Regions from separate parts of the Tatumella sp. UCD-D_suzukii genome, predicted to be linked through region 1. Evidence: predicted binding sites of a transcription regulator. Region 1 holds the regulator's gene; each other region holds the start of a gene.

What was found. The regulator sigma-54, encoded in region 1, starts transcription at its own class of promoters, with help from an activator protein. The targets are predictions, from matches to a motif close to GTTGGCACANNTTTCGCTNT.
Positions count from the first base shown of each region.
Region 2: the regulator sigma-54 is predicted to act here: its motif matches at 2,726-2,745, upstream of glnK (P-II family nitrogen regulator).
Region 3: the regulator sigma-54 is predicted to act here: its motif matches at 1,628-1,647, upstream of glnA (glutamate--ammonia ligase).

Region 1 covers NZ_JFJX01000067.1:61,401-67,356, forward strand. Annotated here, with positions in the region: gene mtgA (monofunctional biosynthetic peptidoglycan transglycosylase) at 1-647, shown strand, start outside; gene npr (PTS phosphocarrier protein NPr) at 660-932, opposite strand; gene rapZ (RNase adapter RapZ) at 929-1,783, opposite strand; gene ptsN (PTS IIA-like nitrogen regulatory protein PtsN) at 1,832-2,317, opposite strand; gene rpoN (RNA polymerase factor sigma-54) at 2,689-4,122, opposite strand; gene lptB (LPS export ABC transporter ATP-binding protein) at 4,174-4,899, opposite strand; gene lptA (lipopolysaccharide ABC transporter substrate-binding protein LptA) at 4,905-5,456, opposite strand; gene lptC (LPS export ABC transporter periplasmic protein LptC) at 5,434-5,956, opposite strand, start outside.
Region 2 covers NZ_JFJX01000049.1:6,349-12,304, forward strand. Annotated here, with positions in the region: gene CG67_RS08180 (YbaY family lipoprotein) at 1-414, opposite strand, end outside; gene amtB (ammonium transporter AmtB) at 1,017-2,303, opposite strand; gene glnK (P-II family nitrogen regulator) at 2,335-2,673, opposite strand; gene CG67_RS08200 (SmdB family multidrug efflux ABC transporter permease/ATP-binding protein) at 2,903-4,693, opposite strand; gene CG67_RS08205 (SmdA family multidrug ABC transporter permease/ATP-binding protein) at 4,694-5,956, opposite strand, start outside.
Region 3 covers NZ_JFJX01000007.1:136,854-142,809, forward strand. Annotated here, with positions in the region: gene typA (ribosome-dependent GTPase TypA) at 1-1,337, opposite strand, end outside; gene glnA (glutamate--ammonia ligase) at 1,791-3,200, shown strand; gene glnL (nitrogen regulation protein NR(II)) at 3,418-4,467, shown strand; gene glnG (nitrogen regulation protein NR(I)) at 4,475-5,884, shown strand; gene hemN (oxygen-independent coproporphyrinogen III oxidase) at 5,926-5,956, opposite strand, start outside.

The sequences.
Region 1 (5,956 bases):
TGATGATTGCCGTTATCCTGATATTTTCCGTCGTGCCGGTCCCCTTTTCCGCGGTGATGGCAGAGCGGCAGGTCGGCGCATTCGTCTCGGGGAATACGGCCTATCGTGCCCGTTCCCATTGGGTCAGTATGTCGGAGATTTCCCCCTGGATGCCGTTGGCAGTGATTGCCGGTGAAGATCAGAAATTTCCTGAGCATTGGGGCTTTGATTTTGCGGCAGTACAATCAGTGCTGGATAGCCGTCAACGGGGAGAGATGCGCGGGGCTTCGACATTGTCCCAGCAAACGGCAAAAAATATGTTTCTCTGGGATGGGCGTAGCTGGTTACGCAAAGGATTGGAGGCCGGGCTGACAGTAGGGCTGGAAACTCTCTGGGGTAAAAAAAGAATACTGACGGTCTATTTGAATATTGCTGAGTTCGGGCCTGGGATTTTTGGGGTGGAAATGGCCTCAGAAACCTATTTCCATAAACATGCCAGCCAGCTCACCGGGCAGGAAGCTGCATTGCTGGCTGCGGTCTTACCTAACCCGATTATCTATCATGCCAGTGCTCCCTCGGCCTATGTCCGCGGACGGCAGCAGTGGATCTCGCGGCAGATGGAACAGTTAGGGGGTACCGGCTTTCTGGAAAAGTATCACCTGTACTGAGTTGATGCCGGTTTAGTCTTCATCAAAGCCGGCGTTGAAAAGTTCGATCACCGCCTGTAGTGCCCGGGCTTCGTCCGGGCCATTTGCTTCGACTTCAATCTGACCACCTTGCGCTGAATCCAGCATCAGCAGGGCAATGACACTACTGGCATCGGCTTCAGTGCCTGCTTCGTTGCGCAGGATCACCTCACAATCAAAACTCCGGACCAGTTCGAATAACTTCATCGCCGGTCTGGCATGAATACCCAGCTTATTTCTGATTTTTACTGATTCTTTCACTGTCATTTTCTTTTCTTTTCCAATGTACGATGCCGTGACTGAACATTTTTACCCCGTGAACGGAAATAGTCCGCCAGTTGCTCTGCAATATAGACGGAACGGTGTTTTCCGCCAGTACATCCGATAGCGACTGTCAGGTAACTGCGGTTGTTGGTTTCCAGCATCGGAAGCCAGAGTTCAAGATAACTGCGGGTCTGATAAATAAAATTATGGACTTCAGTATGGCGGTCAAGAAATTCGATCACCGGGCGATCAAGGCCAGTAAAAGGCCTGAGCGTTGGGTCCCAGTGGGGGTTTGGCAGGAAGCGGACGTCGAAGACATAATCGGCATCAATCGGAATACCGTATTTAAAGCCAAAGGACTCGAACACAATGGTCAGTTCGCGCTCACGTTTACCCAGCAGACGCGCCCGCAGCATTTCTGCCAGTTCGTGCACCGACATCTCAGAGGTGTCAATAATCAGGTCTGCTCTGGAGCGCAGTGGCTCAAGCAGATCGCTCTCCTCGTCTATAGCACTCTCAAGCGACAGGTTTCTGCCTGAAAGCGGGTGCAGCCGGCGGGTATCACTGTAACGGCGGATCAGTGTATTGCGGTCAGCATCCAGGAACAGCAATTGTGGTGTAAATTTGTCAGACAGGCGGTTAAAAGCATTTTCGAAAATTTCCGGAGATTCCGGCATATTACGCACATCAATGCTCACTGCTGCAGAAATATCCTGCTTTGCCAGTGAGTTGGCCAACTCCGGCAACAAATCAACGGGTAAGTTATCAACACAATAAAACCCCATATCCTCAAGGGCTCTGAGTGCGACAGATTTACCCGATCCGGAACGACCACTGACGATCATCAGAACCATGACTTTTCTCCCGTAATGATCCTGGCTAATGATAACAATTGGCCGGAATTATTCTTCCGTACGCTGCTGCTCATCCATAATAATGTCATAGAGTTCCTGATCGCTTTGTGCCGCCCGCAGACGCCTGCAGATATTCTTTTCTGCCAGGCGTTTAGCGACCTGGGATAAGGTATGCAAGTGAGTTTTACATTGATCTGCCGGAACCAGCAGGGCAAATAGCAAATCAACGGGCTGATTATCAACAGCATCAAATGAAATAGGATGCTCAAGATGGATGAACACACCAATGGTGCGTAAGGTATCTTCTTCCAGTTTTCCATGAGGGATGGCAATACCATTGCCGATGCCCGTGCTGCCCATCCTTTCACGATTCAGGATAGTTTCAAAAATGGTCTGGTGTGGCAGATTCAGCTGTGCTGCCGCCAGCTCGCTGATAATCTCCAATGCCCGTTTTTTACTCTGGCAGTGTACATTATTACGTGTACATTCCGGGGTAAGGACCTGGCTAAGTTCAAGTGTCAGTTCACTATTCATATAATTTCACTTGCAGATTTATCTGGCCACTATTGTGGTTATCGGTTGATCTTTATCCCGCGACGGTTGCCTTTACTGCACTGAGCCAATACTGCCTGTACGGCCGTCGCGTATCATGATCACGGCCTTCATCGTGGCAAACCGCGAGTCCATGCCGGCAATCATTCACCCTTTACAGCCATCCACAGGCACAGAGTGCCTCTGTTGTTGAAAGTACATGGACAACCGCTGAGATCAGGAGTTCAGGGTGGATAGCCGGAAATTAACGCTTCAGCGTAGCAAACTTTTGTTCGCTAAACTGATGCAGAGGTTCCGTTATTTCCACCTGGTGACCTGCAAAGGTGGTGACACAGGTCCGCGGTTCTGTAACGTCAAAGCAGTTGTTTTCGCTGATTTGATGGCGGTATAGATAAAGACTCGCGATACTTAGCGACGGTTCGTCTTGCGACCATAATGCCCTGTTCAGATAACATAGTAGTGAGTTTACTGTCACTCAAGGGCTTTACAGGGTTTTCCGTCGAAATTAATTTTTTAACCAGCGCTCTGATTGCCGTGGAGGACGCTTCACCGCCACCTTCAGTATTCACATGGCTTGAGAAAAAGTACTTCAGCTCAAAAATGCCCCGCGGACTGTGCAGGTATTTCTGAGTGGTAACGCGTGAAATCGTGGATTCATGCATTTCCACGGCCTGGGCAATATCTGCCAGTACCATTGGCCGCATATGTTCTTCACCCTGCTCGAAAAAGGCCTGTTGCTGCTCGACAATACAGCGGGAAACTTTAAGCAATGTGTCGTTACGGCTTTCAAGGCTCTTAATCAGCCAGCGGGCTTCCTGTAAATTATTGCGGATAAACTGATTATCGCTGTCGTTACGGGCACCGCCGCTCATCGCGGCATATTGCTGATTAATGCGTAGCCTCGGCAGGCTGTCGGTATTGAGTTCGACGGTCCACTGGTTGCCTGACTTACGTACCAGGACATCCGGGATCACATACTCTGACTCACCGGTATTAATAGACTGCCCTGGTCGCGGGTCCAGCGACTGGATCAGGAGCATCGCCTCTTTCAGTACATCTTCTTTGAGCCGCGTCAGGCGCATCAGACTGCGGAAGTCATGGTTTGCCAGCAGATCCAGATGCCCGCGAACAATCATTCGCGCTTCTTCAAGCATCGGGGTTTCAGGAGCAAACTGAGAGAGCTGGATCAGCAGACATTCTTTTAAATCTCTGGCACCCACGCCGATAGGGTCAAAATGCTGGATACGCTTTAAGACCGCTTCGACCTCTTCGGGGGCCAATTCATCATCACCAATGCTTTCCAGAATGTCATCCAGCGGAACGGTCAGATACCCTGTGGTATCAATCGCATCGACAATCGACGTGGCTATCGCGCGATCTGTATCGCTGAAGGGGGTAAGCTCCATTTGCCATATCAGGTAATCCTGCAGGGATTGTGTGGTTTCGCCCTGATAGAGAGGTAATTCATCATCCTGATAATCTGTGCCTGTTCCGGAAGGGGTACCTGCGGTATAAATTTCATCCCAGGTGGCATCCAGAGGAAGCTCTTCCGGCATATCTTTTTGTTCCAGGGCTTCCCGTGTATCCAGGGATGCGGTTTCACCTGACTCCTCAGCATCAACTTCGTTGAGTACCTCTGTTTGTTCCAGTAACGGATTACTTTCCAGAGCTAATTGTAATTCTTGTTGTAACTCGAGCGTTGACAGTTGCAACAGCCGTATCGCCTGCTGCAACTGGGGGGTCATGGCCAGTTGTTGGCTGAGTCTGAATTGCAAACTTTGCTTCATAGTGAGGCGTGTATTTCCTGAAAAAATATCAATAAGAACACATTAACAGAATCAGAGTCGGAACTCTTCACCGAGATAAACGCGTTTTACCTGCTCGTCTGCCAGAATCTCTTCCGGGGTGCCGTGAGCGATTAATTTACCCTGACTGACGATATAGGCGCGTTCACAGACCGCGAGTGTTTCACGGACGTTATGGTCAGTGATCAGTACGCCCAGACCGCTGTCACGCAGGTGCTCGATAATTTTTTTGATATCAATGACCGAAATAGGGTCAACGCCGGCAAAAGGCTCATCGAGCAGGATAAATTTGGGGTTAGCGGCCAGTGCGCGTGCAATTTCAACACGGCGACGTTCTCCGCCGGAAAGGGCCTGTCCCTGACTATCCCGCAGATGTTCAATATGGAACTCTTCCATCAGCTCGTTGGCACGATCTTCCCGTTGCTCTGCGGTCAGATCTTTACGGATCTGCAGGACCGCCATCAGGTTATCGTAAACACTCAGGCGACGGAAAATTGAGGCCTCCTGGGGCAGATATCCGATACCCAGGCGGGCACGGGCGTGCAGCGGCAGTAAACTAATATCATCACTATCGATAACAATCCGGCCTGCATCGCGGGGGACAATACCGACAACCATATAGAAGGTCGTCGTTTTACCCGCCCCGTTAGGGCCCAGCAGGCCGACAATTTCACCTGATTTCACTTCCAGGCTCACATCCTCAACCACACGTCGGCCTTTGTATGCTTTTGCCAGGTTCTCTGCAATTAAAGTCGCCATAAGTATTATTGACTCTGTTTAGGGGATTTCGTGGTTTTAGGGGTCTGTAATTCAGAAGGTACCAGAACGGTAGTCACACGTTGCTGTTGCCCCTGACTGTAAGCCTGCATTTTTTGCTGTTTCACCAGATAAGTAATGCGATCACCCTGAATATTACTGTTTAACTGCTGAATATACGCATTGCCGGTGAGCTCAATCATATCTTTCGCCAGATCATAATGTAATTTGGCGGCATGGCCTTTGACCGGTTTGCCATTGTCCTGCATCTGATAAAAGGTGGCCGGATTGCCATAGGCATCCACCAGGGTTTTCTTGCTGTCACCGCCCGGACGGGTCACAACCACCTTATCTGCGGTAATTTTGATCGTTCCCTGAGTAATAACGACATTACCGGTAAAGGTCGCCACATTGCCCTGCATATCCATTGACTGGTTTTCAGAGGTGACATTCACGGGCTTCTCCGAATCACCTGTTACCGCCAGAGCCGGCAGGCTACAAGCGAGCAATGTACTGATCAGCAGTAACCTGATGCTATTAGTTTTGGTGTTGAATTTCATAGTAGGTTTTGACCTTTTCAATTAATTCGGCTGTTTTTGCGCGTAAATTACCCCGCATCTTCATCCCTGTAGAGTGGAACCCCTGGCCGTACAGCGTGACCTGGTCATCGGAGGTCACATCCTGGGTGGCAAGGTTAATCCGGGCATTATCCGTCGTTATACGTTCGATTTTCGCGTCCGGGCTTAAGGCCCGAACTTCCACATGCCCGTAAAGATACAGCATACGGTTTTGCGTTAATTTGGCTTTATCTGCCTTGACTGACCATGCCGGTGCTTTTTGCGGGTCATACGTGGTCATGACAGGGTTATCAAACCAGCTCTCACGGGTGGCATCAAAGTAAGTGACTTTTGCTGAATCAAGCGTATACGCCAGCCCTCCCTCCGGGTTATAGACCACGGTATGGGTGCTGGCCGTGGTATAGGTCGGGCTTTGATCATCGGTTGCCACCGAAGGTGAGGGGGAGCCCTGATTGGTCAGGTTCCAGCCAATCAATACCACC
Region 2 (5,956 bases), on a different contig from region 1:
ATCCTGACGCTGTGTGGTTGGTGAAGTGACTGGTTTCAGGGATTGTGCAGCGAAAATTACCCGACCGTTCAGAGTAATAGCGGCACTCAGCAATACCTGTCCTTGAGAGCTGACATCAGAGGCGTTAAACGGCAGACGGTAATTGAAAGGCGCCTGCTGGCCGGAAAGCCGTGTCACTTTCTGTGCGATCACTTTTGTAGGCCCGGTTCCTCCGGAAGCATCAGACAGGGTGACGGTCAGGACTGCTCCGGGCGGTAACGCAATACGTTGACGCACATACACCGCACCAGAGATCACTGGCTGGTTACTGGTGGCACTGATAACCGGCACAGGTGCTGGTAAATCCGTCCTGTCAGCACAAGCTGTCACAGATAACGCCACTGCCAGACCTGTAATAATATGCATTGATTTCATTGATGTCGTCTCCTTATGAACAAAATGAACAACGGAATTTTATAGTAAGCCAATTATTCATATTCGCTACCATTGATAATAATTCTGGCAGAAAATATGATTTTTTCCTGCAGGCAGATGCCATAATCCGGCAACAACCGGACATTAGGAATTATCCTGGTTAGTCTTCCCCGAAGGATGGGCCGATACAGGAACAGCTAATTTCAGCTACTTACAGATACCTTCTGATGATACCTCATGAAGACAGACGGAAAAACTTACGGGAATTTTGAGTTATTACAGATAATACTGTATTACCGATGCTCACCTGCCCTCCCCTTGTCGCATACGGCGGCCGGCTGGAAGCCCTGACTTTATAGCGTTCGCGTAACCTCCCCCGTTCTCCGGCTTCAGGGATGCATCTTTCTCTGGCCCGGCTGACCGGTACTGCTTCGGGGAATACTCTGCAGGATACAGAGACAGGGCGGACAGTGACACAAGGAGGGTCGCAGACGGGTTAATGGGAGCTACAGGCGGCTCGCCTGCACACTCCCACATAAAAAAAGGGCGATAATCTATCGCCCTTTTTACATTCCGGGTCATCGCCCGGTATAAAGACTCACTTACTGGTTGTAAGCATTCTCGCCATGACTGTTAACATCCAGACCTTCACGCTCCTGATCTTCAGGAACACGCAGTCCGACAAGCAGGTCAGCCACTTTAAAGGCGATAAAGGCAACCACACCTGACCAGACCAGCGTGACCAGGCAGCTCAGCAGCTGAACCCAAATCTGATGGCCCATCGTGACACCGGCAGCATAGCCTACGCCACCCAGTGAAGAAGAGGCGAAGACACCGGTCAGGATACAACCTATGATCCCGCACACACCGTGAACACCAAACACGTCACAAGGGTCATCAACACGCAGGAAACGTTTCAGCGAGGTAACACCCCACAGACCAGCCAGACCCGCTACCAGACCAATGATCAGCGCGCCGCCAACACCGACATAACCACAAGCCGGTGTGATAGCGACCAGACCAGCAATGAAACCAGAGCTTGCACCCAGCAGTGAAGGTTTACCACGCAGAACCCACTCACCGAACACCCAGGTCAGAACCGCACCTGCCGTTGCAACCACCGTATTCAGGAATGCCAGGGCAGCGATTTCGTTAGCAGAAGCCGCCGAACCGGCGTTGAAACCAAACCAGCCAACATACAGGATAGCAGTACCGATAAAGACCATCGGCAGGTTATGAGGTTTAAACGCCTCTTTACCGAAACCGGCACGTTTGCCCAGCATGTAGGCACCCACCAGCGCAGCAACTGCCGCATTAATATGGACAACGGTACCGCCGGCAAAATCCAGCGCACCATCCAGAGCCAGCAGACCACCGCCCCAGACCATGTGAGCAATCGGGAAATAAGAGAACGTTGCCCAGATCAAAGTGAAGATCAGCACTGCAGAGAAACGTACACGTTCAGCTAAACCACCCAGTACCAGGCCCACGGTAATACAGGCGAAAGAGGCCTGGAAGGCAACATGGATATACTGATAGATGGTGCCCATGACAGCTTTCAGCTCAATCCCTTTCAGCATCACCCACTGGAAACCGCCAAAGTAGTTGTTACCGTCAGCAAATGTCAGAGAATAACCGTAGATAACCCAAATGACACACACCAGAGAGAACGTTACCGCGACCTGAGTCATCATAGAAAGAACGTTTTTACCGCGGATCAGACCACCATAAAAAAGCGCGATACCCGGCACTGACATAAATAATACCAGTGCGGTACAAATCATCATAAATGCATTATCTGCCTGGTCTGCAACTGCAGGCGCAGCAAACGCCAGTGAAGGCGAAAGGGCCGCTCCGGCTAAGGCCAGTTTTGTCAGAAGTTTATTCATTTTTTCCTTACCTCAACAATCAACGGCTAAATTAAAGCGCAGCTTCGTCTGTTTCACCGGTACGGATACGAATGACCCGCTGCAGTTCAGACACGAAAATTTTCCCATCACCAATCTTACCGGTGTAAGCAGCTTTACTAATAATATCAATAACTTCATCCAGCTGATCTTCGGCGATAGCAATATCAATTTTTACTTTAGGTAAAAAATTCACACTATACTCCGCACCGCGATACAGCTCAGCGTGCCCTTTCTGGCGACCGAAGCCTTTCACTTCAGTGACGGTCAGGCCCTGGATACCCACGGAAGATAATGCTTCACGCACGTCTTCTAACTTAAATGGCTTAATCACCACGGTTACCAGCTTCATATCACTCCCTCCGGGTATTGAAATTATCAGTTACATTGAACCTGAACTATCTTAAGCAAATGGCATGCCATCTGTTTAATTTCATGAATTATTTTTCCGGTGTGCGACCAGCGCGGTATTTTCAGACGACAGAGAGTGGCGGGGATAAAAAAAAGCAGATCCGATGCACCACAATAAGGCCGGAGGCACTATTGTGGTGCATTCGTCAGAACAGTCTGATTAAAATGTCCTAATTCAGTGCATTGCCGGTTGAAGTTAACTCAGGGGTGCGATGTGATAGTTCATTACCGGCCTGCTGTAGCTGATACATCTGCAGATAGCGTCCGCGGTGTTCCAGTAATTGCTGATGTGTCCCCTGTTCAATAATTTCCCCCCGGTCCAGGACCAGGATCTTATCCGCAGAAGTGATGGTAGATAACCGGTGAGCGATCACCACCAGGGTGGTATTTTTGCGTACCTGTTGGAGTACCTGCTGGATCGCTTGTTCGGTACCGGAATCGATACTGGCCGTTGCTTCGTCCAGAATAAGTAACATCGGGATATCGACCAGGATCCTGGCCAGTGCCAGCAATTGCTTTTGCCCTGCGGATAAACTTTTCCCCTGCTCTCCCATCAGGGTATGAAGCCCCCCGGGCAGAGACTGGAACCAGTCCATAAGTTTCACCTGTTTCAGCGCATCGATAACCTTTGCTTCTGAAATCTCTCTGCCCAGACAAATATTCTCCAGTAACGAATCGGCCAGGATCACCGGATCCTGTTGAACCATGCCAATTCCCTGACGAAGCACATCATGGCTTAGCTGAGAAATTTTCCGTCCATCCAGCGTTATTTCCCCCTCCGCAACGGGGTAATAGCCCATCAGCAAACTTGCCAGGGTACTTTTTCCGCTTCCCGTATGTCCTGCCAGCGCCAGAAAGCCGCCGGAGGATAAATGGCAGTGAATATTTTTCAGTACAGGCTGACCCGGCTTATAGGCAAAGGATAAATTATTAATGGTCAGGGTTCCGGTTTTCAGTGCCCGGCTATCCGTGCCATATTGCTGGGCCGGCGCATCCATCAGTTCAAAAATCCGTTCGGCCGAGACTACCGCCTGCTGTAACAATGACTGCCGTGTGGTGAGTTCAATTAGCGGTTCCTCGATACGTCCCAGATAGGCGATAAACGCATACAGTACCCCCACTTCAAAATGTCCGGGAGTCGACAGGCTGAATAACAGTACCAGCAGAGACAAGATAATCGCCGAAAACAGATTTAATAACGGACGCAGTAAGAAAGCGTCCAGCCGCAGTATTTTCATACGCGTCTGATAGTGGTTTTCGTTGTGTTGGCGGAGCTGCTCCGCAAAATGCTTCTGCCGCCGGAACTGCTGGATCACCGTCATTCCGCTGATCACCTCATTGAGGCTGTTATTAATATCGGCAAGAAAGGTTCGTACCTGACGGGCGATACCGGTACTGTAACGCTGGTAGATAATCATCACGGCGATAACCAGAGGAAAAATACAGGCGGCAATCAGCGCCATTTTCCAGTCCAGAATAAACATGGCCACCAGCATCGAAATAATCAGGATCCCGCTGCGTAATGCACTGCCTACTACCGAGATGTATAAATCCCTGACCACTTCACTGTCATTGGTCACCCGGGAGACAAGCTGCCCCACCGGCCGGGTATCGAAGGCCGATAAAGGCTGCCGTAATGCTGCATCCATCACTTCGCAACGAATTTTTCTGACCACACCGATGGCCACCTGGTTAAACAATAATGACTGACGGTAATTAAAAACCGCCGCCAGAATTTGTAACAGTAAAAAACCGCCCCCCAGAGCCAACACCGGCACCCACTGCCATTGTCGTGTACTGATAATATGATCAATAAAATAACTCACCAGCGCGGGGCCGGTCACCTGTGCCGCTGATGCCATCACCAGTAAAAGTACCGCTACGATCAGCTGCTTTTTCCAGCCCCGTCCGTAGGACAGCAAACGCATTAATGTTTTCAGGAAAGAGACCGGCTGCGACACTTAGTGCTCCTTTGGCTGCGGGTGTTCGATATGCTGAGAAAGGGATTCAGCCATTTTCTGATATTGCGACATCTCCCGGTACCATCCTGCCTCTTCCGCCAGCACTGCCGCTGTTCCGCGCTGGGTGATACGGCCCTGCTGCAGCACCAGAATCTCATCGGCTCCCCTTAACGCAGAAAGACGGTGAGCTGTGATGATCACGGTTTTACCTGCACGCCACTCCTGCAGACGAGACAGGATGCGATGTTCTGTTTCACCGTCAACCGCCGAGAGCGCATCATCCAGGATCAGAATTTCCGCATTCATCAACAGCGCCCGGGCCAGTGAGATCCGTTGTTTTTGTCCGCCGGAAAGCATGACACCCCGCTCTCCCACCTGCGTATCATATCCGTCCGGTAAGTGCAGAATATCTTCATGGACAGAGGCGAGCATGGCCGCCTGCTCTATCTGATCCCGGCTGGCCTGCGGGGCCCCCAGCGCAATATTATTCGAAATAGTGTCTGAAAACAGGAACGGTGTCTGATTAACCACCGCCAGGCGCTGACGCCAGCCATCCAGCAATAATGCAGGCAATGGATAGCCGTGATAGTCAATATGTCCTTCACTAAGATCATAATGGCGCTGAATCAGTGAAAGTAAGGTCGTTTTACCACTGCCTGTCGGCCCGCAGATCCCCAGCATCCCCCCTGGCGGTAAACGAAAATGGATCCCGCAGAGGATATCAGTATCCGTACCGGGATAGCTGAAACGGGTAATCTCAGCCTCCAGCTCCCCGCGGGTTTCCGGCAGCGACTGATCCCCGTCGGGTAACAAAGAAGGAAGCGACAGCAGTGCAGAAATACGCGTCCACGCCGCACTCCCCCGTTCGACGATATTGAACATCCAGGCCAGTGCCAGCATCGGCCAAATCATTAAGCCCAGATACATGACAAAACTGGTGAGCTGTCCCAGAGTCAGTTGCTGGTGCCAGACCATCCAGCCCCCTCCGGCAATGGCCAGAAAGTTTGAACAGGCGATGGCCAGATAGATCGTCGGCTCAAACAGAGCATCTACCCGCGAGACACGAAGGTTATCCCTGCTGGTCTGTTCCGTAGTCTCAGCAAACTGAGCCGAACGATGATGTTCGAGCCCGAAGGCTTTGATCATTCGGATACTGGTCAGACTTTCCTGGGCCTGATCGTTCAGTGACGAGAAAGCGGCCTGTGCGGAACGGAAACGCTGATGTAATTTTTTACCACAACGATTAATGACCCATGCCATTAA
Region 3 (5,956 bases), on a different contig from region 1:
CGGCTCGGGATTTCATAGTCAAGACGCACACGGCCTTTACCATCCGGATCCATGTTCTTCATGTCACCTTTACGCTCACCCATCGCCTGCATCACTGAACCCTGGTGCTGTTCTTCGATGTCCAGGGTCACGTTCTCGTAAGGTTCCTGCTTACGACCGTCAACTTCACGGAAGATAACTTTCGGACGGGATACCGCCAGTTCGAAACCTTCACGACGCATGTTTTCGATAAGTACAGACAGGTGAAGCTCACCACGACCAGATACACGGAAGGCATCAGCATCTTCGGTTTCTTCAACGCGCAGAGCAACGTTGTGTACCAGCTCTTTCTTCAGACGATCCAGGATCTGACGTGAAGTTACGTATTTACCTTCTTTACCACAGAATGGTGAGGTATTTACGCAGAAGTACATGCTAACGGTTGGTTCATCAACGGTCAGTGCAGGCAGCGCTTCAACATTCTGAGGATCACAGATAGTGTCAGAAATGTTCAGCTCACCCAGACCGGTGATAGCGATGATGTCTCCGGCTTCCGCCAGGTCGCTGTCGATACGTTCCAGACCCAGGTGGCCCAGGACTTTACCGACTTTACCGTTACGGGTTTTACCTTCGCTATCGATAACAGTCACTTGCTGGTTAGGTTTTACCTTACCACGCTTGATACGACCGATCCCGATAACACCCAGGTAGTTGTTGTAGTCCAGCTGAGAAATCTGCATCTGCAGAGAACCATCCAGATCAACATTCGGCGCAGGTACGTGCTTAACGATAGCTTCATACAGTGGCGTCATGTCTTCCGCCATTGCAGCGTGATCATCACCGGCAATACCCTGGATAGCCGATGCATAAATGATCGGGAAGTCCAGCTGTTCGTCGGTCGCGTCCAGGTTAACAAACAGGTCAAATACCTGGTCGACAACCCAGTCAGGACGTGCGCCCGGACGGTCAATTTTGTTGATTACAACGATTGGCTTCAAACCATGAGCAAATGCTTTCTTGGTTACGAAGCGCGTCTGTGGCATAGGGCCGTCGATAGCATCAACCACCAGCAGCACAGAGTCTACCATCGACATGACACGTTCCACTTCACCACCGAAGTCGGCGTGTCCCGGAGTGTCGACGATATTGATTCGATAATCGTTCCACTTAATCGCGGTATTTTTCGCGAGGATAGTAATCCCACGCTCTTTCTCCAAATCGTTGGAGTCCATCACACGTTCAGTTGCTTCGGTACGGGCATCAAAAGTACCGGACTGTTGTAACAGCTTATCAACCAGGGTCGTTTTTCCATGGTCAACGTGCGCGATGATGGCGATATTACGCAAATTTTCGATCACAGCTTTGCCTCAGGCATTAGAAATAGCGAGCTATTGTACACGTATTAGGCGGAAGACTGAACATGATCACAGTATTCCGTGTAACTTTCTCACAGTCTTTTTTAAATGGCCTGTATCCGCAGCAGATTACGTACGTTTTTAGTGCAATGGAGAGCAGACAGAGATAGCATGCACCATCATGGTGCAGCTCATCTCCCCTGATATCACCAAATTGGTGCATTGCGCCAGTATAGTGCCCCGCCCATTAATGCCGGTTGCCGCTAAAACCCCGTTTTCCGGTGAAATAAAAAGTTGGCACAGTTTTCGCTTAACCAAAGAGAAGCAACAACGACAGTTTCATAACGGTTGAAACGCTTGTCGGGAACTTTCCACCGGGAATTCACAGCGCCTCGTGAGTCATCGTCGGTTCAGTTCTCCATCCACGACAACAATGATTATTTCAGGAGAGTTAGTATGTCCGTTGAACACGTTCTCTCATTGATGAACGAACACGAAGTTAAGTTTGTTGATCTCCGTTTTACCGACAGTAAAGGTAAAGAGCAGCACGTCACCATCCCTGCTCACCAGGTCAACGAAGACTTCTTTGAAGAAGGGAAGATGTTCGATGGCTCATCCATCGGCGGCTGGAAAGGTATTAACGAATCAGACATGGTGCTGATGCCGGACCCAACCACCGCGGTACTGGACCCGTTTTTCGAAGACCCGACCCTGATCATCCGTTGTGATATTCTGGAACCAGGCACACTGCAAGGCTACGACCGTGACCCGCGCTCTATCGCGAAACGTGCCGAAGACTTCCTGCGCACTTCAGGTATCGCTGATACTGTACTGTTCGGACCGGAACCCGAGTTCTTCCTGTTTGATGACGTACGTTTCGGTTCAACCATGTCCGGTTCTCACGTGGCTATCGATGATATCGAAGCAGCATGGAACACCGGTAAAGCCTACGAAGGCGGTAACAAAGGCCATCGTCCTGGTGTGAAAGGCGGTTACTTCCCGGTACCTCCGGTCGACTCCTCACAGGACCTGCGTTCAGCAATGTGCCTGACGATGGAGCAGATGGGCCTGGTCGTTGAAGCACATCACCATGAAGTTGCTACTGCTGGCCAGAACGAAGTCGCTACCCGCTTTAACACCATGGTGAAAAAAGCCGACGAAATTCAAATCTATAAGTATGTGGTACACAACGTTGCACATGCTTACGGTAAAACTGCGACCTTTATGCCAAAACCTATGTTTGGCGATAATGGTTCAGGTATGCACTGCCATATGTCACTGTCTAAAGACGGTACTAACCTGTTCTCAGGTGACAAATACGGCGGCCTGTCTGAAACGGCGCTGTACTACATCGGCGGTATTATCAAACACGCGAAAGCGATTAATGCCCTGACTAACCCGACGACTAACTCATACAAGCGTCTGGTCCCGGGTTATGAAGCTCCGGTTATGCTGGCCTACTCTGCCCGTAACCGTTCAGCCTCAATCCGTATCCCGGTCGTTGCCAGCCCTAAAGCTCGCCGTATCGAAGCGCGTTTCCCGGACCCGGCGGCCAACCCATACCTGGCATTCGCAGCACTGCTGATGGCAGGTCTTGACGGTATTATCAACAAAATCCATCCTGGCGATGCGATGGATAAAAACCTGTATGACCTGCCTCCTGAAGAAGAAGCAGAGATCCCGAAAGTGGCAGGTTCTCTGGAAGAAGCGCTGGACGCACTGAACGAAGACCGTAGCTTCCTGACCCGTGGTGGCGTATTCACCGATGATACTATCGATGCCTATATCGCCCTGCGTAAAGAAGATAACGACCGTGTGCGTATGACTCCGCACCCGGTAGAGTTCGAGCTTTACTACAGCGTTTAATCTCTGCTGCAGAGTTGTTGGCGTGGAAAAATTCAGCCCATCTCCGGATGGGCTTTTTTCTCAGTAATTTCAATGTGTAATAATTATTTCATGCTGGTTATACTGCCAGTTAACCGCCTTTCATTGCCGGGCAGACAGACAACAGCCCGTATCAACTGATGTTTTAGTCCGGAATACGGCATTGACGGGCTTTATCTGGTCACGCGGAGATGGAAAAATGATAGCCAACACACAACACGATGCCGTGCAGATACTCAACTCTCTCATCAACAGTGTGTTAGTGGTCGATGATAATCTGGTCATCCATTATGCGAACCCGGCTGCATTACAATTACTGGCACAGAGTTCCCGTAAAATTTTTGGTACGCCATTACCGGAACTGACCGGATATTTCTCTCTGAATATCGATGTGATGCAGGAAAGCCTGAAATCAGGTCTGGGATTTACTGACAGTGAAGTGACGATAGTGGTGGATGGCAGAGCGCACATTATGTCCCTGACCGCACAGACGTTTCCTGATCAAAAAATCCTGCTGGAAATGGCCCCGATGGATAACCAGCGCCGCCTGAGCCAGGAACAGATTCAGCATGCACAACAGGTCGCCGCCAGAGACTTAGTCCGTGGACTGGCCCATGAAATAAAAAATCCACTGGGAGGATTACGCGGAGCAGCGCAGTTGCTTTCCAGGGCACTTCCGGACCCGTCGCTCAATGAATATACCAAAGTCATTATCGAGCAGGCTGATCGTTTACGTAACCTGGTTGACCGGTTACTGGGCCCGCAGCAGCCAGGCATGCACGTGACTCAGAGTATTCACCAGGTGGCTGAACGTATTGTCAATCTGGTGTCGATGGAACTGCCGGAGAATGTCTCTCTGGTGAGAGATTATGATCCCAGTCTGCCGGAACTGGCCCACGACCCGGATCAGATAGAACAGGTATTACTGAACGTAGTACGGAATGCTCTGCAGGCATTAGGTGAGGCGGGTGGGACCATCACTCTGCGTACCCGTACCGCATTTCAGCTCACCTTACACGGTGTGCGTTACCGTCTGGTTGCCCGTATCGATATTGAAGATGATGGCCCGGGCATACCCCAGCAACTGCAGGATACATTATTTTATCCCATGGTGAGTGGACGTGAGGGAGGTACCGGCCTTGGATTATCCATTGCCCGTAGCCTGATTGACCAGCACTCAGGAAAAATAGAATTTAACAGTTGGCCAGGACATACCGAATTCTCGGTTTTCCTGCCTATTCGCCAGTGAGGTTACCATGCAACGAGGGATAGTCTGGATCGTCGATGACGATAGCTCCATCCGCTGGGTGCTTGAACGTGCGCTCACTGGAGCCGGTGTCAGCTGTACGGCGTTCGAAAACGGAAACGACGTACTGAATGCACTCGCCAGTAAAACGCCGGACGTATTATTGTCAGATATCCGCATGCCGGGTATGGATGGCCTTGAACTACTCAAGCAAATTAAAAAACGTCATCCTATGCTGCCGGTCATCATAATGACGGCACATTCTGATCTTGATGCTGCGGTCAGTGCCTACCAGCAAGGGGCCTTTGATTACCTGCCCAAGCCTTTTGATATCGATGAAGCCGTCGCTCTCGTCGAGCGGGCCATCAGCCATTATCAGGAACAACAGCAACCCAGAAACCATCCTGACAGCGGACCGACCACCGATATTATCGGTGAAGCACCCGCCATGCAGGACGTCTTCCGTATTATCGGTCGTCTGTCACGTTCATCGATCAGTGTACTGATCAACGGGGAATCCGGTACGGGGAAAGAACTGGTGGCGCATGCCTTACACCGTCATAGTCCGCGGGCAAAGTCACCGTTTATCGCACTGAATATGGCCGCTATCCCGAAAGACCTGATTGAATCAGAACTTTTCGGACATGAAAAAGGGGCATTTACCGGAGCGAATCAGGTTCGTCAGGGGCGCTTTGAGCAGGCGGACGGCGGTACGCTGTTCCTGGATGAAATTGGTGATATGCCACTGGACGTGCAGACCCGGTTATTACGCGTACTCGCTGATGGTCAGTTTTATCGGGTCGGGGGATATGCCCCGGTCAAAGTGGATGTCCGTATTATTGCCGCGACCCACCAGAATCTGGAATTACGGGTTCAGGAAGGGAAATTCCGTGAAGATTTATTCCACCGTCTGAACGTGATCCGTATCCACCTCCCGCCGCTGCGTGAACGCCGGGAGGACATTCCGCGTCTGGCACACTACTTCCTGCAAGTGGCTGCCAGGGAGCTTGAGGTGGAAACAAAGATCCTGCATCCGGAAACCGAAGCGGCACTGACACGCCTGCACTGGTCAGGGAACGTCAGGCAACTGGAAAACACCTGCCGCTGGCTGACCGTCATGGCTGCCGGACAGGAAGTGCTGATTCAGGATCTGCCTCCGGAGTTATTTGAAACCACACCGGCGGAGACTCCGGTCACCTCGTCACCGGATAACTGGGCAACGTTGCTGGCGCAATGGGCTGACCGGGCATTACGTTCCGGTCATCAAAACCTGTTATCCGATGCCCAGCCGGAAATGGAAAGAACGCTGCTGACGACAGCCCTGCGCTTTACCCAGGGGCATAAACAGGAGGCCGCGCGTCTGTTAGGCTGGGGACGGAATACTCTGACCCGGAAACTGAAGGAACTGGGGATGGAATAATCCCCCTCTTCTGAAAACCGGCAGCCAGACTGCCGGTTGTTTCAGATAACACGTGAGAAGTGCTGCTGCCGG